Regions from separate parts of the Streptomyces sp. NPDC008150 genome, predicted to be linked through region 2. Evidence: riboswitches for the same ligand, from Rfam matches in the RefSeq annotation. Region 2 holds a riboswitch; each other region holds the start of a gene.

Region 1 (9,572 bases), on a different contig from region 2:
GGCCAGCTGGACACCGTCCGCAAGAACGTGAACGCGGGCAAGCAGCCGTGGCTCAAGGCGTTCCTCGGCATGCGCGACAGCAAGTACGGCTCGTACAAGTACAAGCCCGAGCCGTACGCGAGCGTCGACTGCCCCGGCGGCGACCACACCGACCGGCCCGCGCAGGGCTGTGTCGAGGAGCGCGAGGACGCCATCGCCGCGTATACGCAGGCGCTGCTGTACACGGTCACGGGTCAGCGGCAGCACGCCGACAAGGCGATCGAGATCATGGACGCCTGGTCCGCGCGCATGAAGCGGCACACCGAGGAGGACGCCGGCCTGCAGACCGCGTGGTCCGGTTCGACCTGGGCGCGGGCCGCCGAGATCGTCCGGTACGCGCCCGGCGCCAAGTGGCCCGAGGCGCGCGTCGAGCGGTTCGGGACCATGCTGCGCACCGCGTACCTGCCCACGGTCGCCGCGCCGGTGCCCGACTACAACGGCAACTGGGACCTCGCGATGACGGACGCCGCGATCGGCATCGCCGTCTTCCTCGACGACCACAAGGCGTTCGACGCGGCCCTCAAGCGGTTCCGCGCGCGGGTGCCCGCCTACTTCTACGTCGCCAAGGACGGCGCGGTCCCGGTCGCCCCGGCCGGCTCCAGCGTGGACACCCCCGCGGAACTCACGGCGTACTGGTTCAAGCAGGCCAGCTACCGGGACGGCGTCGCCCAGGAGTCCTGCCGCAACCTCAAGCACGTCGGCTACTCGCTCGCCGCCTCCTCGCACATCGCGGAGACGGCCTGGCACCAGGGCGTCGACCTCTACAAGGAGGTCGGCGACCGGCTGACCGCCGCGGCCGAACTGCACTCCAGGCTGCAACTGGGCGAGGCCGCCCCGTCCTGGCTGTGCGGCGGCAAGGTCGACCGGAACATGGGGCCCGACCTGGAGGTCCTCGTGAACCACATGGAGAACCGCCTGCACAAGCCGCTGCCGTCCGCGCACCGGCTCACCGCCCAGCACCGGCCCAACGGCACCGACGACCTCTTCGTCTCCTGGGAGACCCTCACGCACGCCGACAACCCGGCCAACTGACGCGGCCCGCGCGACCCCTCCGGCCGCCCGCGCCACGCCCGGCGCGGGCGGCTCCGGAGCAGCTCAGGGGCCCCTCGTGGACAGGTGTGTGCGAGCGGCCCCGAAAGTGACGTACACTGGAGTCACAACGACGCGGGGTGGAGCAGCTCGGTAGCTCGCTGGGCTCATAACCCAGAGGTCGCAGGTTCAAATCCTGTCCCCGCTACTGAAGGCCGGAGGCCGGAATCCTTTGAAGGATTCCGGCCTCCGGTGTTTTCGTCGTCCGCCCTCCCCGCCCCGCCGGACGTCATCCGGTCGGGCCACCCCGGTCGCCCGGCGCCCCCGCCCCCGGGACTCTGGACAGGCGGTGCGGTGTCCGGCGTGAAGGACGTGGCAGGAGACGAGAGTGCGGCCTGGTGGCGTGGAGGGCGAACAGCCGTACGACCCCGGTCGCGGGCAGGACGGTCCGGCGGAGGGCGCGGCCGGCCGCGGCGGCTCCTACCCGTACGGTCCGCAGGGCCCGGTGGGTCCGCACGCCAGGGCCGGGGGCCGGCTTCCCGGCGACGCGGTGCCCGACCCCGGACTCGGCACCACCGCTCCGGCCCCCGCCGGGACCCGCGGGCACTTCCGTGCCGACGAGGAGTCCAGGCGGCGGCTCACCGCCCGCGCGCTCGTGCGGATGCTGCCCGCGCTGCTGATCGTCGGGGGTGCCTGCTACGACTACCTCACGCCGACCAATTTCACGGCCGTCCCGTTCTTCACCGCCGCCCCGCTGATCGCGGCGGCGATCCTCTCCCGGCGGGGCACCGTCCTCGTCGGTGTCGCCGGTCTCCTGGTCGTGGCGCTGTTCCGGGCGGAGCTGGACACCGTCGACCGGGTCGACGCGATCACCGAGGTGATCACCGTGGTCACGGTGTCCGTCCTCGCCGTCGTCATCAACCTCGTCGTGCGGCGCAGCGACGAACGCCTCGCCTCCGCGCGGGAGATCGCCGAGGCGGCCCAGCGCGCCGTGCTGCCGCAGCCCGCCCACCGGATCGGCGGGCTGGACATCGCGGCCCTGTACGAGGCGGCGCAGGCGGACGCGTTCATCGGCGGCGACCTCTACGCGGTGCAGGACAGCCCGTACGGGGTGCGGCTCGTCGTCGGGGACGTGCGGGGCAAGGGGATGAGCGCGGTGGCGGCGGTCGCCGTGGTCATCGGATCGTTCCGGGAGGCCGCCGAGCAGGAGGCCACGCTCCAGGCGGTCGCCCAGCGGCTGGAGCGCGCGCTGGCCCGCGAGGGCACCCGGCGCAACGGCCTCGACGCCTTCGAGGGATTCACCACCGCGGTCCTCGCCGAGATCCCGCACGGCCTCGACGTCGTCCGCCTCGTCAGCCGCGGGCACCCGCCGCCGCTGCTGCTGGACGCGGACGGCGCGGTCACCACCCTGCTCGTGCGCGAGCCGTCGCTGCCGCTGGGGATGGGCGACCTGGGGATGTGGCCGGACCGCGTGGAGGAGTCGGACTTCCCGAGCGGGGCGACCCTGCTCTTCTACACCGACGGCCTGTCCGAGGCGCGCGACGCCCGGGGCCGCTTCTTCGACCCCGCGCGTCGCCTTTCGGGGCGCCCCTTCGACGACGCCGACCAGTTGGTCGCGACGGTCGCCGCCGAGGTGCGGCGCTACTCCGGGGGCGGCACCGCGGACGACATGGCGCTCCTCGCGGTCCGCCGGCCCTGACAGCCACCCGCACGGACGTTGTCACCGAGCGTGCCCGGACGGCAGCCCAGCGCATAACGACTGACACACCGTCAGATGAGAGAGGTCGCGCGGGGGCCGGTCAACTCGCCCGGATTGGACCACCGGTGGCCGGTTGTGTCCGGCGGAGAAGCGTTAATGATCAAGGAGAACGGCTTGGAAACCATGCCTCCTGTCTATTAACGTTCGATAACGCAGCGCGGTCGTCCCAGCCGTCACAAGAGGCGGCTCCGTGCGCACGCGCCGAATCCCGCGAGGGAACCGGGGAACCACCAACTTGGGGTGAATCGAGCGTATGTGGCCGTGCTCCGCACGGGACGTATACGCGCGTAGGAGACCTTCTGCTCCGAACCCGTCAGCTAACCCGGTAGGCGAGACGGAAGGAAAGGAGCACGCCCGAGTGGCGTCGAACAGGCCTGCCCCCTACGCGCCTCAGGTACCGGAGCCCCGGTTCCCCGAGACCGGGACCCTCGCCCGCGGCGACGGCGCCGACGAGGCCCCCTGGGGAGAGTGGAATCCCACCGAGGAGTCCATTCGCCCCGTCGTCCGGGGCAAGCACCGCGTGGGCAAGCAGCGCGGCGGCGGACTCGCCCGCAGCTCCACCGTCCTCGGTGTCGGTGTCATCGCGGCCGTCGGCGCGGGCGGCATGGCCAGCGCGCAGCCCGGCAAGCCGCCGGTCTCCATATCCGTGCCCCACCTGCCGTCCGTCGGCGCGCTGATCGACGACGTCGAGCCGGGCGCCGACGCCCCGGAGGGCTCCGCGACCGCGCTCAGCACGGTCGGCGTCAGCACCGCCGACGCCGAGCAGGGCGCCTCCGACGCCGGTGAGGCACTGCGCGCCCGCATCCTCGCGCAGGCCGAGAAGCAGCAGGACCTGGCGGACAGCAAGGTCCAGGCCGAGGCCACCAAGGCCGCCGCCAAGCAGGTCGCCGCCGTCGCCGCGAAGGCGGCCAAGGAGGCCGAGGCGAAGGCCACCGCGGCGAAGGAGAAGGCGGAGGCGGAGGCCAAGAAGAAGGCCGAGGCCGAGCGCCTGGCCGAACTGGCCAAGCAGTACACGCTGCCCACCTCCTCGTACACGCTCACGTCGCGGTTCGGCGAGGCCGGCTCGCTCTGGTCCTCCGGCTACCACACGGGCCTCGACTTCGCGGCCCCCACGGGCACGCTGATCAAGGCGATCCACAGCGGCACGATCACCGAGGCGGGCTGGGCCGGCTCCTACGGCTACCGCACGATCCTCACCCTGGACGACGGCACCGAGCTGTGGTTCTGCCACCAGTCGTCGATCAACGTCACGGTCGGCCAGAAGGTCGCCACCGGTGACGTCATCGGCCGCGTCGGCGCCACCGGCAACGTCACCGGGCCCCACCTCCACCTGGAGGTCCACCCCGACGGCCAGGCCACCGCGATCGACCCGATGGCCTGGCTCCAGGCCCGCGGCGTCAACCCCTGACGGACCCGGGGGACGTTCTCCGGCGGTCCTGACGGCATCCCCCCGGCGCCGGGGCCGCCGGTCCCGTCCCGGGCACGCCCCGTTCCGGCCCGGTGCGGGGCGCATGGAATACGGGCTTCCGGCGCTCCTGTTGAATTCGGGCATGACCTCACTTCGCAAGCTCGGTACGACCGACGTCGACATCTTCCCGCTCTGCCTCGGCGGCAACGTCTTCGGCTGGACGGCCGACGAGACGCAGTCCTTCGCCGTCCTCGACGCCTACGCCGCGGCGGGCGGCAACTTCGTCGACACCGCCGACTCCTACTCGGCCTTCGCCCCCGGCAACCACGGCGGCGAGTCCGAGACCGTCATCGGCAAGTGGTTCAAGGAACGCGGCAACCGCTCCGAGGTCGTGCTCGCCACCAAGGTCAGCCAGCACCCCGACTTCCGGGGCCTGTCCGCCGCCAACATCAAGGCCGCGGCGGACGCCTCCCTCACCCGCCTGGGCACCGACTACATCGACCTCTACTACACGCACTTCGACCAGCCCGACGTGCCCGTGGAGGAGATCGTCGGGGCGCTCGACGAACTGGTGCGCGCGGGCAAGGTGCGGCACATCGCCGCCTCCAACATCTCCCCGGAGCGGCTGCGCGCCTCCCTCGACTTCTCCGACCGCGAGGGCCTGGCCCGGTACGTGGCGCTCCAGCCGCACTACAACCTGGTCTCCCGCGACACCTACGAGGGCGGCCTCCAGGACCTCGTCGCGAAGGAGGGCCTGTCCGCCGTCCCGTACTTCTCGCTGGCCGCGGGCTTCCTCACCGGCAAGTACCGCGCGGGCGAGAAGGTCGACAGCGCGCGGGCCGGCGGCGCGGCCAAGCACCTGGAGTCCGAGCGCGGGCAGCGGGTCCTCGCGGCCCTCGACGAGGTCGCCGGCGCCCACGGCGCACCCGTCGCGACCGTCGCCCTGGCATGGCTCGCGGCGCAGGCCACGGTGACCGCGCCGATCGCCTCCGCCCGGACCGTGGAGCAGCTCCCGGCGCTGCTCGGCGTCGTGGACCTGTCCCTCACGGACGAGGACCTCGCGAAGCTGACGACGGCCTCCGCCTGACGCCCGCCCGTACCGGCCGGCGCCGCGCCCGTACGGCCAACACCCGTACCGGACGGCCCGCGTTCCGCGGGACGCGCTACGTCGCCCGGTACGGGTTGTACGCGGGCTGCCGCGCCGGCCCGTACGCCGTCCACCCCGCGTACGAGGGGGCGGCGCCGTAGGGCGTCCACGGCGCGGGCGGCAGCAGGACCGGCGGCAGCAGCACCGGCACCGGGGGCGCCGTGATCCGCGCCGCGTGGGCCAGCGCGGGGCGGGCGACCTGGCGGCGCCCCCAGAGGGCGTGCAGCAACTCCCGTTCGCGTGCCGCGAATTCGGGGCCCACCCGGCCGTCGGCAGCGCGGTCGCGCAGCAGCGCGAGGGAGGTGGCGTCCGCCTCGTAGCGGGCGACCTCGCGGGCGCCCGCCCGGCCGAGATGGTGCCGGGCGTACTCGCGGGCCACCCGCCGGGCCCGCATCGAGCCGAGGACGTACGGCTCGGCCGGGGTCAGCCACCCGGCGACCGCGTACGCGGGCAGTTCCTCTCGCACGGTCCGCAGCTCCCGCCGCCGGGTGAACACCGCGAGCCAGGTGAGCAGTCCGAACGCCGGAGCCATCAACACCCCGTACACCACGAGGAATCCGTACTCGCCGAACCGCGAGGAGCCGTTCCACGCCGCGTGCATGCACATCGCGAGCAGCAGCCCGGCCGCCGGCAGCAGCACGCGGGACACCCGCCTGCCCGGACCGCAGCGGGCGGCGAGGCCGAGCCCGACGCCGGTGAGCACCGTGAACAGGGGGTGCGCGAAGGGGGACATGACGATCCGCACGAAGAACGTCGCCGCCGTCACCGAGGTGAGCCAACGGTCCCCGGTGAGCCGGTCGGTGCCGAACGCGGTGCCGAGGTAGAGGATGTTCTCGGTGAACGCGAAGCCGGTCGCGGTGACCCCGGCGACCACCACCCCGTCCACGATGCCGGTGAAGTGCCGTCTGCGGAACAGGAAGACGAGCAGCACGGCGGCGCCCTTCGCCGACTCCTCCACGAACGGGGCTATCACCGTCGCGCCGAGGTTGTCCGCGCCCGCCGGGTCGGTGGTCGCGGTGGCTATCCACCGGGTCGCGAAGCCGTTGGCGAGGATCGCTATCAGGGCGGCGGCGCACGCGCCCCAGGCGAGGGCGAACACCATGTTCCGCCAGGGCGCCGGGTCGACCCGGTCCAGCCAGCGGAACGCGGACAGGAGCAGCGGCACGGGCAGGACGGCGAGGCCGAGCCCGACCAGGAAGCCCTCGTTGCCGGTCTGCCGGCGCACCAGGGCGAGGATGACCAGGCCGGAGAGGGCCAGCAGCGAGCTGACCGCCGTGTACCGCACCCCGCGCCGCTGCCACCAGTGCGCGGGACGTGACGCGGGTGACGGCACCCCGTCGGTGTGCGCGGCGGGGTGCGTCGGAGCCGGGGGACGACTGACCACGTCACCGACCCTAACGACGGAACGCGCGGGCCGCGACGGTGCGTCCGGTTCCGCCCGTGTCCGGCGGGAGTTCAGGGGGCGCGGAGGGGATCGAGGTGCGCGCCGCGTGCTTCCGCGCGCCGGGTGCCGGGAGTCGCCGTCAGCTGTTTCCGGCCGGGTCCGGCGGCTCCGCTTCCCGCGCCGGTCGGGCCAGGGCCGCTTCGGCCGCCGGCTGTGCGGCCCGGCGGCGGAACAGCAGGTCGTGCACGGTGTGGCCCTTGTCGAGGCCCTGGCCCTCGAAGCGGGTCAGGGGACGGAACGCGGGGCGCGGCGCGTAACCGCCGCCGGGCACCGTGTTCTCGAAGTCGGGGTGCGCGGTGAGCACTTCGAGCATCTGCTCGGCGTACGGCTCCCAGTCGGTCGCGCAGTGCACGAGCGCCCCCGGCCGCAGCCGGGTCGCGGCCAGTGTCAGGAACTCGGGCTGGATCAGCCGGCGCTTGTGGTGCCGCTTCTTGGGCCAGGGGTCGGGGAAGTAGACGCGCAGGCCGTCGAGGCACCCGGGGTCCAGCATCTCGCGGAGCAGGATGATGGCGTCCCCGTTGGCGACCCGGATGTTGGACAGTCCGTTCCGTTCCGCGAGATTCAGCAGGTTGCCCTGGCCCGGGGTGTGCACGTCCACGGCGAGGATGTTGACGTCCGGGTCGGCGCCGGCCATCTGCGCGGTGGCCTCGCCCATGCCGAACCCGATTTCGAGCACCACGGGGTGCGCGTCGTCGAACAGGGCCCGGGGGTCGGGGACCGGGTGGCCGTCGATGTCCAGGCCCCACACGGGCCACAGCCGCTGGAGCGCGTCGCCCTGCCCCTGGGTGACCCGGCTGCGCCGCGGCTGGAAGCTCCGGATCCGCCGCTCGAAGTGCGACCCCGCCGGGTCGGCCTGCGGCCCGCCCGGGAAGCGGGGCTCGCCCTTGGCCCGCGTGGCACCGCCACCGGTGGGACCGGGAGCGGGCGCGGGGACCGGCGAGGGCGACGACGCGGGTACGGGGGCGGCGGAGGGGTTCACGGAGTCAGACACAATGCGTCGATTTTACGTGGGCGCGCGCGGGAGCGTCCCGTGGAGGGCCCGGAGCGGGCGCCGTCCACGGGACGGACCGTCGTCCACGGGACGGACGCGGCCGAGGCCGGGCGGATCCGTCAGGCCGGTGCCCGCAGCAGCGGCCGGGCGCGCTCGCGCAGCTCCACCACGCGCGGCTCGTCGCCGTACGGCTCCAGGCGGTGCAGCAGGTCCTTCACGTACTCCGTCGTGCGGGCCGAGGAGATGCGGCCGGCCACCTCCACCGCCCGTACGCCCTGCTCGCAGGCCGCGTCGAGATTGCCCGACTCCAGTTCCGCGACGGCCGAGACCACCAGGCGCAGGCCGTGCGAGCGCACGAACTCCTCCGTCGGCTGCGACAGCGCCTGCTCCGTGAAGTGCCGGACCTGGCGCGGGATCTTCAGGTCGCGGTAGCACTCGGCGGCGTCGGCGGCGAACCGGCCGTACGAGTAGAAGCCGAGCCAGGAGGGGTCGTTGTCGCCGTCCCGGGCCCGTTCCAGCCAGCCCTCGGCGGCCCGCAGCGCGGCGCCCGCGGCGTGGGCGTCGCCGGCGCGGGCGTGCGCGCGGGCCTCGACGAGCCGGAAGAAGCTCATCGTGCGCGCGGTGGCCAGGCCCCTGTTGCGTTCGAGGGCCGCCTGCGCGAGGTCGACGCCCTCGTCGGCGAACCCGCGGTAGGTGGCCTGGAGCGACATGGAGGCGAGGACGTAACCGCCGAGCGGGACGTCGGCCGCGGCACGGGACAGGCGCAGGGCCTGGATGTAGTACCGCTGGGCGGCCTCCTGCTGGCCGGTGTCGAACGCCATCCACCCTGCCAGGCGCGTGAGTTCGGCACTCGCGCCGAACAGCGCGCGGCCCACCTCGTCGGAGTACGCGCCGAGCAGCAGCGGCGCCGCCTCGACCCGCAGGCACTCGGGCACCATCGACGAACGCCAGTCGCCGCCACCGTACTTGGAGTCCCAGCGGCGGGCGTCCTCGGCGGCCTCGCGCAGCTTCTGCACGTCGCTGTGGCCGACCTTGAGGGAGGACGAGGTGCCCTCCGCCAGGCCGGCCTCGCGCGCGACGGAGCTGTCCGCAGGCGTGATGAGCCAGCGGGAGGCGGGCGTGGCGTAGGCGCTGACGGCGAAACTGCCCGCCAGCGACTGCCAGATGCCGCCGGAGCCGGCCCGGCGTCCCGCCAGGTCGAGCCGGTACAGGTCGGTCGCGGAGCGCACCGCCTGCCCCACGTCCCGGGGGAAGGCGAGGCCCACCTCGGGCGTCGGGTCGGCGTCGGCCAGGCCGATCTCGTGGAGCGGCACCGGGCGGCCGAGCTTCTGCCCTATGGCGGCGGCGATGAGGTGCGGGGCGGCACCCTGCGGCACCATGCCCTTCGACACCCAGCGCGCCACCGACGTCTTGTCGTAGCGAAGTGTCAACCCGCGTTGGGCGCCAAGGTCGTTGACGCGACGCGCGAGTCCTGCGTTGCTGATTCCCGCGAGGGCGAGAACGGCGCCGAGCTTTTCGTTCGGCCCGCGTTGCTCCCTGGACATGCGCCACCCCTCGACACAGACGGCTGCCGCGCTGGCATAACCATGCGGCATTCGTAAACACAGCGTAGTTCGGTGCATCCCATGCGTTAAGAGGCATTGTTCCGGATGGCGGGATTGTGGTCCGTGCCGAAGTGCGGGGCGGGCACGGTCAGTTGCGGCGTGCTCCCGTCGCGCGGCCGTGCGCCCGTGCGTGCGCTCTCCATACGGTGGC
Region 2 (9,572 bases):
GCGCGTCGCCCTCGGGTCCTCCCGCGCCGGGCGCGGGGTCCTCGGCCGTGGCACCGTCCGCGGCCACGTCGGCCGCGGCTCCGTCGGGCGCCGCCGTGTGGTCGACCGGGACGTCGCCGGGCGGCGCGTCGTCCGACGCCGCGTCGCCCGGTCCCGGCACGGGCTCCGGTACCGCGCGCAGGGGGAACGTCGGCGCGGTCTCCCCGGTCCCGGCGGACGCCGCGCGCAGGGCGTGGGTCGCCTTGTCGCGGTGCGGCGGCAGCGGCTCGTACGGCTGCGGAAGCGGCGGCGGTGACTGGGGCCGTTCCGTCGGTCCGGACGGCTGCGGGGCCATCGGCACCGGCTCGCCCGCGAGGCTGCTCGAACCGTCGCCGTGCACCCGGAGCGGGACGACGTAGCCGATGCGCTCGTCATGGACGGTGGCCAGGACGGGTCCGCCCGTGGTGAGCGCGAGGCGTTGCAGGTGGTTCAGGACGGCGTGCTGGATCTCCTGGCCGGGCGCCGCGACGATCCCGGCACCGTCGACGGACGCGCCGGCCGCGGCCGTCCCCGGTCCCCCGGGCACCGGGACGCGGACGTCGACCGGAACACCCGCGGGCGGGGGCACGGGGGTGGACGACGGGCCCGCCGAACGCGCCGCGCGCTTCGCTTCCCGCTTGTTGTCGCGGCTGAGTCGAGACATCGGTTCCCTCAATCGGAAGCGCCGGGAAGCCGGCGGACGACGCGTGCGGGTTCCATGGTGCTCCTCCCGGCGCGAGGTTCGCGTTCCTCGGCGTCACGATGGGGTTCCTGGGGCGATGGGCCCACTGCCGAGTGTCGCCGCCCGCACGCGGTTCTCGGGTCACCGTGACGTCACAGACTCGCACCAGGAACGCCCGTCCCCACGCGGTGCCGTGCCGGGGAACGGGAAGGCTTCGGGAAGGTCGTGGAGTGCGGGACACTCGTCGCTCGCACCGCGCACGTCCTCGCGGCGGCCTCACGATTCGCACCGCGCGCGTGATGCGCGCGACACTCGTCGCTCGCGGCGGGCGCGACGGCCCGCGATGCCGCCCGGACCACCGCGGCGACCACGAGCGGCACACGGCCACGACGGCAACAGCGACAGCGACAGCGACGAAGGAGGCGGGCGGCCATGGAGCCGGACGTACGGCGGGGGCCGGAGATCTGGATCCGTGGCCCGGTGGACGCGGACGCGCACACGCGGGCGGCGGCGAACCCGCCTGCGGCGGGCACCGCGTGGCCCGAGGCCGCGGGATCCCAGGCACCGGTCCGGCACCAGACACCGGACGCGTCGATGCCGGGTTCCCCGGCGCTCCCCGCGCCCGCGCCCGGTGCCGCCGTCCCTTCCCCCGGCGGGCCGTTCGGCGCCCCGGTGCCGCACGTGTCGCCCGCCGCCCGGCGGTTCTCCTGGCTGGGCGCGCACGGCGGTGCGGGAGTGACCACGCTCGCCGCCGTGTTCGGCGGGCACGACTGCGGACGGGACTGGCCCTCCCCCGGCGATCCGCAGTCCCTGCTGCTCGTCGCCCGCACGCACGCGGCCGGTCTGGCCGCCGTGCTGCACGTCCTGGAGATCTTCCGCCGGGGCGAGGCACCGCACGGGCTGGACCTGGACGCGGTCGTCCTGGTGCCGGACGCCCCGGGACGGCTGCCCCGGCCGCTCGCCCAGCACGTACGGCTCGTCGAGTCCGTCATCGACGTCTACCGAGTGCCCTGGGTGCCCGCCTGGCGGCTGGGCGACCTCGACGGGGGCCCGCCGCGCGAGGCACAGCCACTGGCCCGCCTCACGGGCACCGCGCACCGCACACGCTGAACGGGGCCGCCGGGCAACGGAGTTGGGTCCGGTCCGCCGGGCCCGGCGCGAAGTCCGCTACGCGGTGACGTCCTTCGCCGTGAACCGCGCCCAGGCGGCCGACCCGAACACCACGGCGTACAGGGCCTGGACCCCGAGGTTGCGGACCATGTCGTGCCAGTAGACCGGGTCGCGGACCAGGTCGGCGAACGACAACCAGTAGTGGGAGAAGAAGTACGGCTGGAGCGCGTGCAGTTGGGGGATCTGGTCGAGGATCTGCACGGTGATCAGCAGGCCCACCGTCGTCGCCATCGCCGCGATGCCGCTGTTGGTGAGGGTGGAGACGAACAGGCCCAGGGCGGCGATGCCGACGAGGGACGCCGCGACGAGGACGGCGATCAGGGCCGCCCGGCCGAGGCCCTCCGCGAAGCCGATGCGGGTGCCGGAGATGGTCGTGACGTCGCCCAGCGGGAAGAGCGCGGCCCCGACCGCCAGCGCCGAACCGGCGACCACGAAGGTGGCGGTGAGGCAGAACACCATCGTGGTCGCGTACTTGACGAGCAGCAGCCGGGTGCGGCCGGCCGGGGCGACCAGCAGGTAGCGCAGCGTTCCCGCGTTCGCCTCCCCCGCGATCGCGTCCCCCGCCACGACGCCGACCGCCATGGGCAGGAAGAACGGCAGCGTCGCCGCCAGCGCGGTGAAGACCAGGAACAGGCCGTTGTTGGTGACCTGGGAGATGAACGCCGTTCCCGCGCCGCCCTGTTCACCGCCGGCCGGGGACCCGTCCCCCGTCTCGATCCTCACCGCGATGCCGACGAGCACCGGGACGGCCGCCAGCACCGCGAGGAGCGCGAGCGTGCGCCAGCGCCGGAAGGTGATCGCGAGCTCGCTGCGCAGCAGCCCGAGGGTCCACAACGGGCTTGTCCCGCGCACCGGTCGGGCCGGTCCGTCGTCCCGCGGGGCCCCGTCCGGGACGGCGGTGTCCGCCGCCGTCACCGCCGACGTCGGCCGCTCGTCATCCCGCGACATCGAAGCCCTCTCCCGTCAGTGCCACGAACGCGTCCTCCAGCGAGGCCCGTTCGACGACGAACCCCCGTACGCGGACGCCCGCCGCGACGAGGGCGGCGTTCACCTCGGCCAGGTCGCGGCCGGGCGGCGGCTCGGCGGTCAGCCGGTCGCCGGTGACGTCGACGTCGGTGGCGCCCTGCTCCTTCAGCACCCCCGCCGCCGCGCCGGCGTCGGGCGTGGTCACCACCAGGCGGCCCCGCAGGCCCTCGGCGAGGTCGGCCACGGTGCCCTGCGCCAGGAGCCGGCCCCGGGCCATGACGGCCGCGTGGGTGCAGATCTGCTCGATCTCGTCGAGCAGATGCGAGGAGAGGAAGACCGTCGTGCCGTCGGACGCCAACTCCCGTACCAGCGAACGGATCTCCCGCATGCCCTGCGGGTCGAGGCCGTTGGTCGGTTCGTCCAACACCAGCAGTCTGCGCGGCTGGAGGAGGGCCGCCGCCAGTCCGAGGCGCTGCTTCATGCCCAGCGAGTACGCCCGCGCCTTGCGCCCCGCCGCGGCGGCGAGCCCCACCCGGTCCAGCGCCGCGCCGACCCGCTCCCGGCGGGTGCGCGGATCGGCCGTCGGGTCGGCGGAGTCGTAGCGGACGAGGTTGTCGCGGCCCGAGAGGAAGCCGTACAGAGCCGGGCCCTCGATGAGCGCGCCGACCTGCGGGAGCACGGTGCGCACCGACCTCGGCACGGGACGGCCCAGCACCTGGGCGGTGCCGGATGTCGGTGCGACCAGGCCCATGAGCATGCGGATGGTGGTGGTCTTGCCGGAGCCGTTCGGCCCGAGGAAGCCGAAGACACTGCCCGCCGGGACGGTCAGGTCCAGCCCGTCCACGGCGAGTTGACCACCGCCGTAGCGCTTGGTCAGTCCCCGGGTCCGGATCGCCGGGACGGTCTGCGGTTGCCCCATCTGGCTTCCTCACTTTCCGCACCGGCGCCGACCCGCCCCGGTGACAGCCGACTCGGCCCCGCCCGCGGGGCCGTCACGGACGCGTCCCGCCCGTACGGAGTGACCGTACGGGCGGGACGACGGGCCGACTCGCGGGCGACGGCGGTCAGTTGGCCGCGTCGGCCACCTTGACCAGGGCCGCCTTGTTGACGGCGCCGACGTAGACCTTGCCGTCGTCGGTGACGAGGGCGTTGACCAGCCGGGTCGAGAAGACGGTGCCCTTGCCGAAGTCGCCGCTCACGCGGTCGCCCAAGGAGGCGAGGAATCCGCCCGGTTCACCGCCGCCGGAGCCCGAGGGCACGCCCTTGCCGCCGGTGTCGAAGGTGGCGACGGAGTTCCAGCCGGTGCCGACGACCTTGGCGCCGTCCAGTTCGTCCAGCCCGCCGCCGAGCGGGCCGCCGGACCGTTCCGCGTGGCCCTTGGCCGCACCGGCGGCCGAGTCGCCCTCGGTCACCTTCGCGCCCTTGGGCGGGGTGAAGTCGAAGGTCGACGCGGCCGGCTTCGCGAAACTGACCTTGGTGAAACCGGCGTCCACGGCGGCCGCGCCGCCACCGGCGGGCGTCAGCGTGAACTTGAGCGGTGCCCCGGTCTTCGCGTCCACCGCCACGGCGATCCGGCCGACCGTGCTGGCCCCGGACGACGCGGGCCTGATCACCAGCTTGTACGCGTCGCGTCCGGCCACCCGCTCGGTGCCGTCGACGCTCAGGGAGGTCGTCCCGTCGGCCGCCTTCAGCGCCTGGTCGGTGAGCTGCTTCGGCGTGAGCTCCGCGCCCTCGTCGCGCTGCGCGGCCGCGTCGCCGGAGACGGTGCTGTGGTACACCGTGTTCGACTTGCTGTCGTAGCCCCAGACGTTCTTGCCGTTGTGGATCAGGCTGTACTCGGCGGCGTCCTCCAGGAGCGAGACCTTCGAGCGGTCGGGGCCGTCGGCGGCGACCCTCAACGTGTGCGTGCCCGTGGCGAGTTCGGTGAGCTTGGACGTCGGGTCGGCGGAGGAGCCGCCGCCCGTCGCGTCCGCGCCGAGCGAGGACTCCAGGCCGCCGAGGTCGGGCAGGCCCAGGTCGGTGCTCACCTTCACGGTGCCGGACAGTTGCTCCACGTCGGACGCGGCGATCTTCTCGACGAGCTGCCGCGCCGTGATCTTCGGCAGGTCGGGGTCGCCGGAGGCAGCGAGCGCCGGGACCAGCCCGATGGTCGCCGCCGCCACTCCCACCACAGCGACGGGAACGACGTACCGCACCGCTCTGCCCCGCCCGGTCCGCGTGTCCTCGGTCTCGTCGGCGGTCGTGCTGTTCTCGGATTCGTACGGTGCCATGTCTGCCTTACCTCCGTCGTCGGCGGCGGCTGTCCGTCGTGTGTCCTCGCGTTCTCGTTCCCGGTCCACCCCGCGCCGCCATTCTCACCCGAATCGGTGAGGTGTGGTGTTTTCCGTGCTTCCCATCTGACCAAAACGGGCGCGGCGAATCGTCAGACCGCGGGCTCAACTCCGCGTACTGCTGCGGTATGACACGGACGGCCGCCACCGGCCCCGACCCGTAGGGGTCCGCGCGGGCCGCGCAACCGCGAGCACCGGGACGGGAGGGCCGGGCAACGGAGGGACGGGGCGAACGGGCCCGGGAAGAACGGCATCCCGCACTGTGACGCGGATCACATCACCGGGCGCGCCGCCGTGCGGGTGGTCCGGGGGCCGCCGCGCGCCGGCGCGGACGGCACGTCATCCGGCGCGGTGCACCACGGCGTCGCAGAGTTCGACCAGCGAGTCCTTCGCGTCGCACTCGGGCAGGGGCGCGAGGGCGGCGCGCGCATCCTCGGCGTACCTGACCGTGTCGCGGCGGGCCTGCTCCAGCGCGGGGTGCGCGCGCAGGGCCGTCAGCGCCTCGGCGAGCCGGGCGTCGTCGGACAGGTCGGAGTCGAGCAGCTCGCACAGCGCGGCGTCCTCGGCGAGCCCGAGCCGGGCGGCACGCTCCCGCAGCCGCAGCACCGGCAGCGTCGGCACGCCCTCGCGCAGGTCGGTGCCGGGGGTCTTGCCGGACTCGTGCGAGTCGGAGGCGATGTCCAGCACGTCGTCGGCGAGCTGGAAGGCGACGCCGAGCCGCTCGCCGTACTGGGTGAGGACGTCCACGACCGTGTCGTCGGCGCCGGACATCATCGCGCCGAAGCGGCACGCGACCGCCACCAGCGAACCCGTCTTGCCGCCCAGGACGTCGAGGTAGTGCTCGACCGGGTCACGGCCGTCCGTGGGGCCCGCGGTCTCCAGGATCTGGCCGGTGACCAGCCGTTCGAACGCCTCCGCCTGCACCCGCACCGCCTCCGGGCCGAGGTCGGCCAGGATGTACGAGGCACGGGCGAAGAGGAAGTCCCCGGTGAGGACGGCGACGGAGTTGCCCCAGCGGGTGTTCGCGCTCGGGACCCCGCGGCGCACGGCCGCCTCGTCCATCACGTCGTCGTGGTACAGCGTCGCCAGGTGGGTCAGCTCCACGACCACGGCCGACGGGACCACGCCCGGCGCGTACGGATCGCCGAACTGGGCCGCGAGCATCACGAGCAGCGGACGGAACCGCTTGCCCCCCGCGCGCACCAGGTGCTGGGCGGCCTCCGTGATGAAGGGGACCTCGCTCTTGGTGGCTTCGAGCAAACCTTCCTCGACGGCCGCCATTCCGGCCTGGACATCGGCTTCCAGAGCCTGGTCCCGCACGCTCAGCCCGAACGGCCCGACGACGGTCACGAGGGGTCTCCTGTCTGCTGACGTCTGATGACGATTACACGGTCGGTCTCAAGGTCGGTCATGCGATCGACGACATGTTTGTCGATCTGTCGCTGCCATCACTCAAGTCAGCGTATCCGGTCACGTTTCGATCACCGATAGCGCCCACGGTTACAGGCCAGGCGGTATTGGAGCACGCCGGGCATCCTTCCCATCGGCCGGTAAGAAAGGATATTTGCCGACCGCGCTTCCGCCCACCGGGAAGCCCGCCCGCCGCACCCTCTCCGCCTCCCCCTTCTACCCCCGTTCGACGTGCGCAGCGTGACACGGAGAAGGGGAGAAAGGGCAGGAGACCCCCGCCTCCCGCGCGCACGCCGATCCCGATGCCCGATTCGCACCTCTTGCGGTTCACCGCCCCTTTGGTCACTGATTGCGCTCCGGTCGCCTCCCCAGTGAGTTGGGTCACGCGGGCCGCCGGCCCCTCCGGCGCCCCACACCTCGCGTACAGGCTTGCCGCGCAAGCGAGTTGAGCGTTGGCGATCGCAAAGGATCAAGGCCGCGATACCTCCCAGAACAAGATCAATCGGACGTTGTGTGCATCGCATACTTGTTCCGGACATGCGCGGTCGCATACGTTCCCGGCCTGTCGGGCGGACGCCTAATCCTGCCGCCGCCCGGTGCCACCCATCGACCGAGACACTCACGCACGGCAGGAGCGGGGGACCCAGGTAAGTCGCCGGGTCGCACGGCACACGCCGTGACGGACCGGCTTGGGGTGAAGACGCGACCGCGAGGCCGCGACCGGGCACCTCCCAGCCCGAACCCGACAGCTCACCTCGCAGGCGCCGGAGAGGAAAACACCATGTCCCGACTGGGTCTTCGTCGTCACGCCCGAACCAACCGCATCACCCGTGCCCTGGCCATCGCCGGCACCGGTGCCGCCGTCGTCGCCGTGCCGCTGCTCGGCGCGAACACCGCCTCGGCCGCCACCACGACGTCCACCGCGACGACCGCCACCACCACCGCGGCCCTCACCGCCTCCGCCGGGTACGGCAACAACCTCGACGGCTGGATCCGCGAGTCGCTCTCGATCATGTCGCAGCAGGGCATCCCCGGTACCTACAACGGGATCTACCGCAACGTGATCCGCGAGTCGTCCGGCAACCCCCAGGCCATCAATAACTGGGACTCCAACGCCGTGGCCGGCACGCCCTCGAAGGGCCTCCTCCAGGTCATCGACCCGACCTTCCTGGCCTACCACGTGTCCGGCACCTCGTACGACCCGTACGACCCGGTCGCCAACATCACCGCGGCCTGCAAGTACGCGGCCGCCCGGTACGGCTCCATCGACAACGTGTACGGCGCGTACTGACCGTTCCGTTCCCGGCAGGGAACACGGCCGGACGGCCGGCGGGGCGGGCACGGCGGTCCCGCCCGGCCGGTCGGGCCGGCCCCGCCCGGCCGCCCCGCACGGGGTGCTCAGGCAAATATGCGATCGAGGACGACGGCGATGCCGTCGTCCTCGTTCGACGTCGTGATCTCGTCGGCCACCGCCTTGAGTTCGGGATGGGCGTTGGCCATGGCGACGCCGTGGGCGGCCCACCCGAACATGGGCACGTCGTTGGGCATGTCCCCGAAGGCCACGGCCTGCTCCGCGCGCAGTCCCAGGTGGCCGGCGGCCAGCGAGAGGCCCGTGGCCTTGGTGATGCCGCACGGCTGGAGTTCGACCATGCCCGGCCCCGACATGGTGACCGTGGCGAGCGACCCCACCACCGCGCGGGCGGCGGCGGCCAGGTCGTCGTCCGGCAGCCCGGGGCGGCGCAGCAGCACCTTGCTGATCGGCGCGCGCCACAGGTCGTCGCGCCGTCCGACCCGCACGGCGGGCAGCGTGGGATGCGGCATCGCGTACCCGGGCTCGATCAGGGTCAGCCCGTCGACCCCGTCCTGGTCCACGGCCGCGTACACCTGGCCGACCTCCGCCTCGATCTTGCCGAGCGCGGTCTCCGCCAGCTCCCGGTCCAGGGTGACCGACCACAGCAGCCGGTCCGACCCGACGTCGTAGAGCTGGGCGCCCTGCGCGCACACCGCGAGTCCGGCACCGCCGGATCCGCCCGGTCCGCCGAGGCCGTGCAGCAGCGGGCGTACGCGGGGAGCCGGCCGGCCCGTCACCACCAGGTGCCGGGCACCGGCCGCGGCGGCCCGCGCGAGCGCGGCGAGCGACCGTTCGGACACCGTGTCGTCGCCGCGCAGCAGCGTGCCGTCCAGGTCAGTGGCGATGAGGGCATATGCGGTGGGTGCGGCCATGCCCAGAGAATACGGAGACGGCGCCCCCGCGTTCCCCCTGTGAACAGGACTGACGGAACTCCCCCTGTTCCCCGCGCCCCTCCCCTATCCTGCCCTCCGCACTCACCGGGGCCCCCGTGCTCACGGCGGCCCCGGCAGCCCCACCCGCCCCACCGTTTCTGGACCTCGCGCCCGGCCCCGCGGCGGCCCCCCTCCCGGCCCTCCTCACGGCCTCAGACGTCACCGCCGTGGGCCGCCGCCAGGTGCCGGGCCAGCCGCGGCGAGGCGAACTCCGTGCCGCACACGAACCGCATCACCGGACCGTACGACGACGCCGCCGGCAGGCCCGTGAAGTACAGGCCCGGCACCGAGGAGACGTAACCCGCGCCGAGCTTCGGCGTCCCGCGGCTCACGGCGAGATCCGTCCGCAGCTCGTGCCCGAGGAAGTCCATCGCCGCGATGTCCACCCGGTACCCGGTCGCCGCGATGACGTGGTCCGCGGTCAGTTCGGCGGCCCGACCGGCCGCCGTCCGCACGGTCAGCACCGGCCTGCCCTCCCGGATGCCCGCCCCCGTGACGGCGGCGACCTCCCGCACCTCGACCGCGTCCTCGAACCGCTCCCGCAGCCACCATGCGCCGAGCGGGCCGAGGACGCGGCGCACCAGGAAGTGCCGTGTCCTTGCCGGGAGATAGCGGTACGGGTGGGGGTAGTAGCTGAGCGCCCACAGCGACCACGCCCGGCCGAAGGGCGACTCCGGGCGCAGCCTCGGCTGGCCCCACGGGGGCGCGCCGAA
Region 3 (9,572 bases), on a different contig from region 2:
TCGGCGATGGTGGCCCGCTGGTGACGGGTGGCGTACCAGTACTCCTTCACGACCGGGTTCTGGAGGATGCCCCTGATGTAGCCGAAGAACTCCTCCTGGGTGATGTTCCCGATGCGCCGGTAGAACAGGGCGTTCGTGTAAAGGGCGTTGGCGAAGAGGTACTGGCGGCGTTGCCTGGGGGACACGGGGGCCTCGAACAGGTCGAGCACCTCGGCCAGTTCGGGGTCGTCGATGGCCTTGCTCAGCAACTCCCAGTGCAGGCGCTGCTGGTTGGCGAGGTCCGTGTGGCGCTGGCTGTGCGCGCTCTGTTCCAGGCACTCCACGCGCAGCCGCAGCAGTTCCGTGGCGTTGTGATGTGCCTTGCGGGCGGCGAGTGCGCCCGCTGCCACCCCCAGGGCAGCCGCGACGGCGGGGCCGAGTCCGCGGATGCCATGTTTCCGTGTGGCCATGTCAAATTCCCCCGATCGCGCAGCCGCGCGCCGGCCGTACGGGTGCGGGTGGACGGGAGCCCCTGGGTCCGGAGCTCTGAACGGGACCGGCGAACGATGGGTGGCGCTTGCCGCCTCCCAGACTGCCGAGCGGCTCTGATCGACGGGGAGGCGGAGAGCGGGCGCACGGAAGGATGTGCGGGTCGTGCCGACCGGCGCCCTGACCAACGTGTGCCCCGTGCGCGCCGCTAACAATCGTTCACTCAGCGGCGTATCCGACCACTCGTATCCTGGGGCGGCATTTCAGATTCGGTCCGAATGCCCACCCGTTCCGCCGGGAGCCGGAGCGTGAGCGGGGCTCGCGTGAACGCCGGTCCGCGCACCGGCGCACGCGGCAGCGAGAGAGAGCGCACGTTGAGTAAGCCGTCCACCCCGCACCAGATTCCGGTCGTCGTGCTGACCGGGTTCCTCGGTTCCGGGAAGACCACCCTCCTGAACCACCTGCTCCACCGCAGCGGCGGCAGCCGCATCGGTGCCGTCGTCAACGACTTCGGTGCCGTCGAGATCGACGCGATGGCGGTCGCCGGAGCGCTCGGCGACTCCACCGTCTCGCTGGGCAACGGGTGCCTGTGCTGCGCGGTCGACGCCTCCGAACTCGACTCCTACCTCGGCAGGCTCGCCGATCCGGCGCTCGGCATCGACGTGATCGTCATCGAGGCCAGCGGTCTGGCCGAGCCCCAGGAACTCGTGCGGATGGTGCTGGCGGGCGAGGACCGGCGCGTCGTCTACGGCGGTCTGGTGGAGGTCGTCGACGCCGTCGAGTTCGACGCCACGCGTGCGAGGCACCCCGAGATCGACCGGCATCTCGCCCTCGCCGACCTCGTCGTCGTCAACAAGACCGACCGGGCGCCGGACGGAGAACGCGTGCTCGGCCTCGTACGGTCGCTCGTCGACGGGGCGGCGGTGGTCCCCGCCTCGTACGGGCGCGTCGACCCGGAGCTGCTCTTCGACTGCCGCCCCGCGCGGGAGCGGGTGGGACAGCTCACCTTCGACGACCTGCACGACCACGGGGAGGGTGAACTCCACGCCCACGCGGGCCACTTGCACGCCGCCTACGACAGCCTGTCCCACGTCACCGGCGTCCCGCTCGACCCGCGCCGGCTGATGGAGTTCCTGGACGCGCGGCCCGACGGGCTGTACCGGATCAAGGGTTACGTGGACTTCGGCGCCCACGACCCCGTCAACCGGTACGCGGTGCACGCCGTGGGCCGGTTCCTGCGCTTCTACCCGGAGCCCTGGGGTGCGGGGGAGGAGCGGCTGACGCAGCTCGTCCTGATCGGGTCCGGCATCGACGGATCCGCGCTCGGCGCCCGACTGGCCTCCTGCGAGCAGGGAGTTGGGCGGGACACGAACGGCCGGGACGCCCGCCGCCCGGACGAGCACGGCATGTGGGGCGTCCTGCGATACGTCCAGGAACCGGACGACGCCGGAGCCGACGCGGGCGCCCCGGGGGAGATCCCCGACGAGCCCGACCCCAGCCTCGACCCCGAGCCCAGCCTCGACCCCGACCCCGACCCCGACCAGAGCCCCGACCCCGACGCGGAGGCGTTCCCGCGGCCGCCGTCGCGGTAGCCGCCCCGCCGGGGAACGAGACGGGCCCGCCCCTCCCGGGGCGGGCCCACCGCGCGGCGTCGCGTCACGTCCGTCCGGATACGGGTACCGCCGGCTACACGGGTCCCGCCACCGCCGCCACGGTCTTCGGCAGGGGCACGCCCGAGCCGTCGCGGCGCGGGTCGTGCTCCGGGAGTTCCGCCGGGGTGCCGTTCTTCTGCGCCGCCCGGGCCGGGACCGGGCCCGCCCAGCCCAGCGAGAGGCAGTCCTCGCCCTTCAGGAACCGCTGGCAGCGCACGCCGCCCGTGGCCCGTCCCTTGCGCGGGAACTGGTCGAACGGGGTGACCTTGGCGGTCGTCTGGACCGAGTCGTCGAGCGTGCCGCGCGAGCCGGCCACCGTGAAGACGATCGCGTCGACCGCGGGATCCACCGCCGTGAACGAGATGACCTTGGCGCCCTCGGTGAGCTTGATGCCCGCCACACCGCCCGCCGGGCGGCCCTGCGGGCGCACCTGCGAGGCCTGGTAGCGCAGGAGTTGGGCGTCGTCGGTGATGAAGACCAGGTCCTCCTCGCCGGTGCGCAGCTCCACCGCGCCGACGAGACGGTCGCCGTCCCGCAGCGAGATGACCTCCAACTCCTCCTTGTTGGACGGGTAGTCGGGCACCACCCGCTTGACCACGCCCTGTTCGGTGCCGAGGGCGAGGCCGGGGGAGGACTCGTCGAGGGTGGTCAGGCAGACCACCGTCTCGCCGTCCGCCAGGGACACGAACTCCGTGAGCGGGGCACCCCCGGACAGGTTCGGCGCGGCGATCGTGTCGGGCAGTTGCGGCAGGTCGACGACGTTCAGCCGGAGCAGCCGGCCGGTGGAGGTGACGACACCGGTCTCGCCGCGCGTCGTCGCCGGGACGGCGGAGACGATCACGTCGTGCTTGGCGCGGTGGGCGTCGGCGTCCTCCGGGAAGGGCTCGCCGTTGGCGGTGCGGGCGAGCAGGCCGGTCGACGACAGCAGCACGCGGCAGGGGTCGTCGGCCACCTGGAGCGGGACGATGGCCGCCGTCGCGCCCGAGGACTCCATCAGCACCGTGCGCCGCGGGGTCGCGAACTTCTTTGCCACGGCGGCCAGTTCGGCGGAGACCAGCTTGCGCAGCTCGGCGTCCGAGTCGAGGATCCGGGTCAGTTCCTCGATCTCCGCGGTGAGGCGCTCCTTCTCCGACTCCAGCTCGATCCGGTCGAACCGGGTGAGGCGGCGCAGCGGCGTGTCGAGGATGTACTGCGTCTGGATGTCACTCAGCGAGAAGCGGTCCATCAACCGCTGCTTGGCCTCGGCCGAGTTGTCGCTGGAACGGATCAGCCGGATGACCTCGTCGATGTCGACGAGCGCCACGAGCAGACCCTCGACCAGGTGCAGCCGGTCGCGCTTCTTGCCGCGGCGGAACTCCGAGCGGCGGCGCACCACGTTGAACCGGTGGTCGAGGTAGACCTCCAGCAGTTCCTTCAGGCCCAGCGTGAGGGGCTGGCCGTCGACCAGCGTCACGTTGTTGATGCCGAAGGACTCCTCCATCGGCGTCAGCTTGTAGAGCTGCTCCAGGACGGCCTCCGGGACGAAGCCGTTCTTGATCTCGATCACCATGCGCAGGCCGTGCGCCCGGTCGGTGAGGTCCTTGACGTCGGCGATGCCCTGGAGCTTCTTCGAACCGACCAGGTCCTTGATCTTGGCGATCACCTTCTCCGGGCCGACGGTGAACGGGAGTTCGGTGACGACGAGGCCCTTGCGGCGGGCCGTCACGTTCTCCACCGCGACCGTCGCGCGGATCTTGAAGGTGCCGCGGCCGTTCGCGTACGCGTCCCGGATGCCGGACAGGCCGACGATCCTGCCGCCGGTGGGCAGGTCGGGTCCCGGGACGTGCTTCATCAGGGCGTCCAGGTCGGCGGCCGGGTACCGGATCAGGTGCCGGGCGGCGGCGACGACCTCGCCGAGGTTGTGCGGCGGCATGTTGGTGGCCATGCCCACCGCGATGCCGGAGGCGCCGTTGACCAGGAGGTTGGGGAAGGCGGCGGGCAGGGCGACCGGTTCCCGTTCCTGGCCGTCGTAGTTGGGGGAGAAGTCGACGGTGTCCTCGTCGATCGACTCCGTCATCAGAGCGGTGGCCTCGGCCATCCGGCACTCGGTGTACCGCATGGCGGCCGGCGGGTCGTCGTTGCCCAGGGAGCCGAAGTTGCCGTGGCCGTCGACCAGCGGGAGGCGCATCGAGAACGGCTGCGCCATGCGCACCAGCGCGTCGTAGATGGACGCGTCGCCGTGCGGGTGCAGCTTGCCCATCACCTCGCCCACGACGCGGGCGCACTTGACGTACCCCCGGTCGGGGCGCACGCCCATCTCGTTCATCTGGTAGACGATGCGCCGGTGCACCGGCTTCAGGCCGTCCCGCGCGTCGGGCAGGGCTCGGGAGTAGATGACCGAGTACGCGTACTCAAGGTAGGAGCCCTGCATCTCGTCGACGACGTCGATGTCGAGGATCCTCTCCTCGAACGGCTCGTCGGGCGGCGGGGTCTTCGTGCTGCGGCGGGCCATCGCTGCCGGCTCCTTGCTGAAGCGTTGAACGGGATCTGACGCGGACCATTGTGGACCGCGGTACCGACACCGCGGACCAGGACCCGGCCCAACGGGACTTCCCGCACCTCACCGGGGCTCCCGGCGGGCGTCCGGAGCGAGGGGCCCTCGCGCGGCGGTCAATCCCGTTCTCGCTCTCGGCGTAGCGCACCGGGGAACTTCGCCGGTGCCCCGCGCGCTTGCATACAGTGGCACGACGGCAGGAAAAGCGCGGTCCTCACGGCCGCATCCGCGATCGAAGGGACGTACATGCCCATGGGTCACACGGCCACAGCCGAGGCAGACTCCGGCGGCCTGACAGCGACCGAGCACCGACTGGCCAACGGGCTGCGCGTGGTGCTCTCCGAGGACCACCTCACCCCGGTCGCGGCGGTGTGCCTCTGGTACGACGTCGGGTCGCGGCACGAGGTCGAGGGCCGCACCGGGCTCGCCCACCTCTTCGAGCACCTGATGTTCCAGGGCTCGGCGCAGGTCAAGGGCAACGGCCACTTCGAGTTCGTGCAGGGCGCGGGCGGTTCGCTCAACGGCACCACCAGCTTCGAGCGCACGAACTACTTCGAGACCATGCCGGCCCACCAGCTGGAGCTCGCGCTCTGGCTGGAGGCGGACCGCATGGGCTCGCTGCTGGCCGCCCTGGACGAGGAGTCCATGGAGAACCAGCGCGACGTCGTCAAGAACGAGCGCCGCCAGCGCTACGACAACGTCCCCTACGGCACCGCGTTCGAGAAGCTCACCGCGCTCGCGTACCCGGAGGGCCACCCGTACCACCACACGCCCATCGGGTCGATGGCCGACCTGGACGCGGCCACGCTGGAGGACGCGCGGGCCTTCTTCCGCACGTACTACGCGCCCAACAACGCGGTGCTGTCCGTGGTCGGCGACATCGACCCCGAGAAGACCCTCGCCTGGGTGGAGAAGTACTTCGGCTCGATCGCGGCGCACGACGGCAAGCCCGTCCCGCGTGACGGCTCGCTGCCGGACGTCATGGGCGGTGAGCAGCGCGAGGTCGTCGTCGAGGAGGTGCCGGCCCGCGCGCTGATGGCCGCCTACCGGCTCCCCGAGGACGGCACGCGCGCGGCCGACGCGGCCGACCTGGCGCTCACCGTGCTCGGCGGCGGCGAGTCCTCCCGCCTGTACAACCGCCTGGTGCGCCGCGACCGCACCGCCGTCGCCGCCGGGTTCGGCCTGCTGCGGCTGGCCGGGGCGCCCTCGCTGGGCTGGCTCGACGTGAAGACGTCGGGCGACGTCGAGGTGCCCGTCATCGAGGCCGCCGTCGACGAGGAGCTCGCCCGGTTCGCCGCGGAGGGCCCCACCGACGAGGAAATGGAGCGCGCGCAGGCCCAGTTGGAGCGCGAGTGGCTCGACCGGCTCGGCACGGTCGCCGGCCGCGCCGACGAACTGTGCCGCTACGCCGTGCTGTTCGGCGACCCGCAGCTCGCGCTGACCGCGGTGGGCCGGGTGCTCGACGTGAGCGCTGAGGAGGTCCGCGAGGCCGCCGCCGCGCGCCTGCGCCCCGACAACCGCGCGGTGCTCGTCTACGAGCCGATCACATCCGACGACGGTGCCGACGACAGCGACAACGGCAGCGACGACAACGAGGAGGCGGCCAAGTGACCGAGCTCGCCACAATGGAGTTCCACCCCCGGCCGCAGGCGGGCGAGCCCACGCTGTGGGCCTTCCCGGCCCCCGAGCGCGGCCGCCTCGGCAGCGGCCTGACCCTGCTGAGCTGCGACCGGCCCGGACAGCAGATCGTCGCCGTCGAGGTCCTGCTCGACGCGCCGCTCGACGCGGAACCGGCGGGCCTGGACGGCATCGCCACGATCATGGCGCGCGCGTTCTCGGAGGGCACCGACAAGCACTCCGCCGAGGAGTTCGCGGCCGAACTGGAGCGCTGCGGCGCCACGTTGGACGCGCACGCCGACCACCCGGGCGTCCGGCTCTCCCTCGAAGTCCCGGTCTCCCGGCTGGAGAAGGCCCTCGGACTGCTCGCCGACGCCCTGCGCGCACCGGCGTTCGCGGACAGCGAGATCGAGCGGCTCGTCCGCAACCGCCTCGACGAGATTCCGCACGAGATGGCGAGCCCCTCCCGGCGCGCCGCCAAGGAGCTGTCCCGGCAGCTCTTCCCGGCCGGCGTGCGCATGTCGCGCCCGCGCCAGGGCACCGAGGAGACGGTCGAGGCCATCGACGCGGCGGCCGTCCGCGCGTTCTACGAGAAGCACGTGCGCCCCGCCACGGCCACCGCCGTCGTCGTCGGCGACCTCACGGGCGTCGACCTCGACGCGCTGCTCGGCGACACCCTCGGCGAGTGGACCGGCTCCACGGCCGAACCGCTGCCCGTGGCACCGATCACCGCCGACGACACCGGCCGTGTGGTCATCGTCGACCGGCCCGGCGCCGTCCAGACGCAGCTCCTCATCGGGCGCACCGGCCCGGACCGGCACGAGAGCGTGTGGCCGGCCCAGGTGCTCGGCACGTACTGCCTCGGCGGCACCCTCACCTCCCGCCTGGACCGCGTGCTGCGCGAGGAGAAGGGCTACACGTACGGCGTGCGGGCGTTCGGCCAGGTGCTGCGCTCCGCGCCGCCCGCGCCCGGCGGTCCGACGGGCGCCGCGATGCTCGCCATCAGCGGTTCCGTCGACACCCCCAACACGGGCCCGGCACTGGACGACCTGTTCAAGGTGCTGCGCACGCTGGCCGCCGAGGGTCTCACCGACGCCGAGCGGGACGTCGCCGTGCAGAACCTGGTGGGCGTGGCCCCGCTCAAGTACGAGACGGCGGCGGCCGTGGCGGGCACGCTGGCCGACCAGGTCGAGCAGTACCTGCCCGACGACTACCAGGCGACCCTGTACCGCCAACTCGCCGGTACGGGAACGGTGGAGGCCACCGCCGCGGTCGTCAACGCGTTCCCGGTGGACCGGCTGGTGACGGTCCTCGTCGGCGACGCCGCCCAGATCAAGGAGCCCGTCGAGGCGCTCAACATCGGCCCGGTGACGGTCGTTTCGGCGGAATAGCCCCCGGTCCGGACTCCGGCGGGGCGCGGCCCGGCCGGAGTTCGGGCGGCAGGCGCGCGAGGTGCCCCGGTGACGCGAGCGTCACCGGGGTTTCCTTATGCCCGAATTGGCAGAGAGTCGGCCCGTCTGGACTGTGGCATGCGCTACAAAAGCCCCGTTCGGTTTGAGGATGGAAAGTTGTCCCGATTAGCGTCGGCGCGGCTGTCCGTCAGAGCAGTGCGCCGCGACCGCGGCACCGGACAGTCATCGCCGAGTCCCCGTACGGCGCGAGCCAGGGGAGCCGGGGACCCGCGCGTGTGCGAACACGCAGTCCCTGGGGTGAATCGGTCGACCGCGCGCACGCCGTGCGGAAGTCCGTAGGAGACCTTCCTGCTCCGAACCCGTCAGCTAACCCGGTAGGCGAGAGGGAAGGAAAGGACCGCCCATCACCATGGCGTTCACCCACGCCACCGGGAAGCACCGCCGTACGAGCCGCGTCAGACGCGGCAGCGCCCGCATGGCGGGCGTCGCGGCCCTCGCCACGACAGGCGTCGTCGGCACCCTCGCCGCCCCGGCACTCGCAGCAGAACCCTCCGCCGGCCCGACCGGACTCCTCCCCATCGTCACCCTCGGCAGCTCGCTCGCCGACCAGGTCGACGCGCAGGCCGCCGCCCAGCGGCAGGCCGCGGAGGAGAAGGTGGCCGAGGCGGCGGCCCGCAAGGAGGCGGCCGCCCGCGCGGAACAGGCGCACGCCGCCAAGGTCCGCGCGGCCCGCGCCGCCGAGCGCAAGCGCCTGAACACCTACGTCCTGCCGATCACCGGCTCGTACGTCTCCACCGGCTACCGGACCGGCGGCTCCCTGTGGTCCTCCGGCGCGCACACCGGCGTCGACTTCCACGCCGCGAGCGGCACCTCCGTGCACGCGGTGGGCTCGGGCACCGTCGTCCAGACCGGCTGGGGCGGCGCCTACGGCAACCAGATCGTCATCCGCATGAGCGACGGCATGTACACGCAGTACGGGCACCTGTCGTCCATCGGGGTGTCGGTCGGCCAGAAGGTCACCCCCGGCGACGTGATCGGCCTGTCCGGCGCGACCGGCAACACCACCGGACCCCACCTCCACTTCGAGGCGCGCACCACCGCCGAGTACGGCTCCGACGTCGACCCGGTGGGCTACCTCCGCTCGCACGGCCTGGACGTCTGACCGCACCGCCGGGCGGTCCCCCTCCGAACACCGGTTCCGTTTCCCCGTGCCCCGGCGCATCGCGCCGGGGCATTCGGTGTTTCACGGTCACGCTGTCCAAAAAATATCCATGGATTCCGACCCCCCGTCGGAAATTCCGGCCGCCTGCAATAGAGTCACTGAACACACGTCAATCGTCGACGTTTCACGGGGATTAAGGCGGAGGTCGGTCATGCGCATTCCGGCACACTCGGTGTGCACGGCGATCCGGGACGACATCATCGCCGGTGTCTACGAGCGGGGCAGCCGGCTCACCGAGGAACTCCTGGCGCGCCGCTACGGCGTTTCCCGCGTCCCCGTGCGCGAGGCCCTGCGGACCCTGGAGGCCGAGGGCTTCGTGGTCACCCGGCGGCACGCGGGCGCGTGCGTCGCGGAACCCACCGAGCAGGAGGCCGCCGACCTCCTGGAGATGCGGCTGCTCCTGGAGCCGCTGGGCGCGGCGCGGGCGGCCCAGCGCCGCACGGAGGCCCATCTGAAGGTGCTGCGCGGACTGGTCAGACTGGGCCAGGAGCGCGCCAGGAGGGGCAACAGCGACGACCTGCGCTCCCTGGGGGGCTGGTTCCACGAGACGCTCGCCCAGGCCTGCGGCAGCCAGGCCCTGACCTCGGTGCTGTCGCAGCTGCGGCACAAGGTCGCCTGGATGTACGCGGTGGACCCGCCGGCCAGCCCCGTGGAGTCCTGGGCCGAGC

The links. Region 2 has a riboswitch for cyclic di-AMP ahead of ACFZA0_RS37070 (transglycosylase SLT domain-containing protein). Riboswitches for the same ligand answer to the same signal wherever they lie in the genome.
Region 1: it holds a riboswitch for cyclic di-AMP, as region 2 does, so the genes downstream of both, ACFZA0_RS11720 (peptidoglycan DD-metalloendopeptidase family protein) here and ACFZA0_RS37070 (transglycosylase SLT domain-containing protein) in region 2, are expected to answer to the same signal.
Region 3: it holds a riboswitch for cyclic di-AMP, as region 2 does, so the genes downstream of both, ACFZA0_RS27150 (peptidoglycan DD-metalloendopeptidase family protein) here and ACFZA0_RS37070 (transglycosylase SLT domain-containing protein) in region 2, are expected to answer to the same signal.

What each region holds. Positions count from the first base shown of each region.
Region 1 covers NZ_JBIBHJ010000003.1:527,048-536,619, forward strand. The annotation lists gene ACFZA0_RS11705 (alginate lyase family protein) at 1-1,071, shown strand, start outside; tRNA gene ACFZA0_RS11710 (tRNA-Met) at 1,203-1,276, shown strand; gene ACFZA0_RS11715 (SpoIIE family protein phosphatase) at 1,457-2,767, shown strand; cyclic di-AMP (ydaO/yuaA leader) riboswitch at 3,017-3,174, shown strand; gene ACFZA0_RS11720 (peptidoglycan DD-metalloendopeptidase family protein) at 3,186-4,235, shown strand; gene ACFZA0_RS11725 (aldo/keto reductase) at 4,378-5,322, shown strand; gene ACFZA0_RS11730 (PrsW family glutamic-type intramembrane protease) at 5,399-6,766, opposite strand; gene trmB (tRNA (guanosine(46)-N7)-methyltransferase TrmB) at 6,906-7,817, opposite strand; gene ACFZA0_RS11740 (MFS transporter) at 7,937-9,361, opposite strand.
Region 2 covers NZ_JBIBHJ010000026.1:28,743-38,314, reverse strand. The annotation lists gene ACFZA0_RS37100 (tetratricopeptide repeat protein) at 1-682, opposite strand, end outside; gene ACFZA0_RS37095 (DUF6668 family protein) at 1,295-1,810, shown strand; gene ACFZA0_RS37090 (ABC transporter permease subunit) at 1,868-2,818, opposite strand; gene ACFZA0_RS37085 (ATP-binding cassette domain-containing protein) at 2,805-3,755, opposite strand; gene ACFZA0_RS37080 (outer membrane lipoprotein carrier protein LolA) at 3,901-5,106, opposite strand; gene ACFZA0_RS37075 (polyprenyl synthetase family protein) at 5,506-6,516, opposite strand; cyclic di-AMP (ydaO/yuaA leader) riboswitch at 7,183-7,355, shown strand; gene ACFZA0_RS37070 (transglycosylase SLT domain-containing protein) at 7,358-7,867, shown strand; gene ACFZA0_RS37065 (HAD hydrolase family protein) at 7,975-8,799, opposite strand; gene ACFZA0_RS37060 (NAD(P)-binding domain-containing protein) at 9,012-9,572, opposite strand, start outside.
Region 3 covers NZ_JBIBHJ010000012.1:187,265-196,836, reverse strand. The annotation lists gene ACFZA0_RS27175 (DUF6082 family protein) at 1-449, opposite strand, end outside; gene ACFZA0_RS27170 (GTP-binding protein) at 843-2,060, shown strand; gene ACFZA0_RS27165 (DNA topoisomerase (ATP-hydrolyzing)) at 2,155-4,611, opposite strand; gene ACFZA0_RS27160 (insulinase family protein) at 4,900-6,264, shown strand; gene ACFZA0_RS27155 (insulinase family protein) at 6,261-7,661, shown strand; cyclic di-AMP (ydaO/yuaA leader) riboswitch at 7,899-8,078, shown strand; gene ACFZA0_RS27150 (peptidoglycan DD-metalloendopeptidase family protein) at 8,092-8,844, shown strand; gene ACFZA0_RS27145 (FCD domain-containing protein) at 9,056-9,572, shown strand, end outside.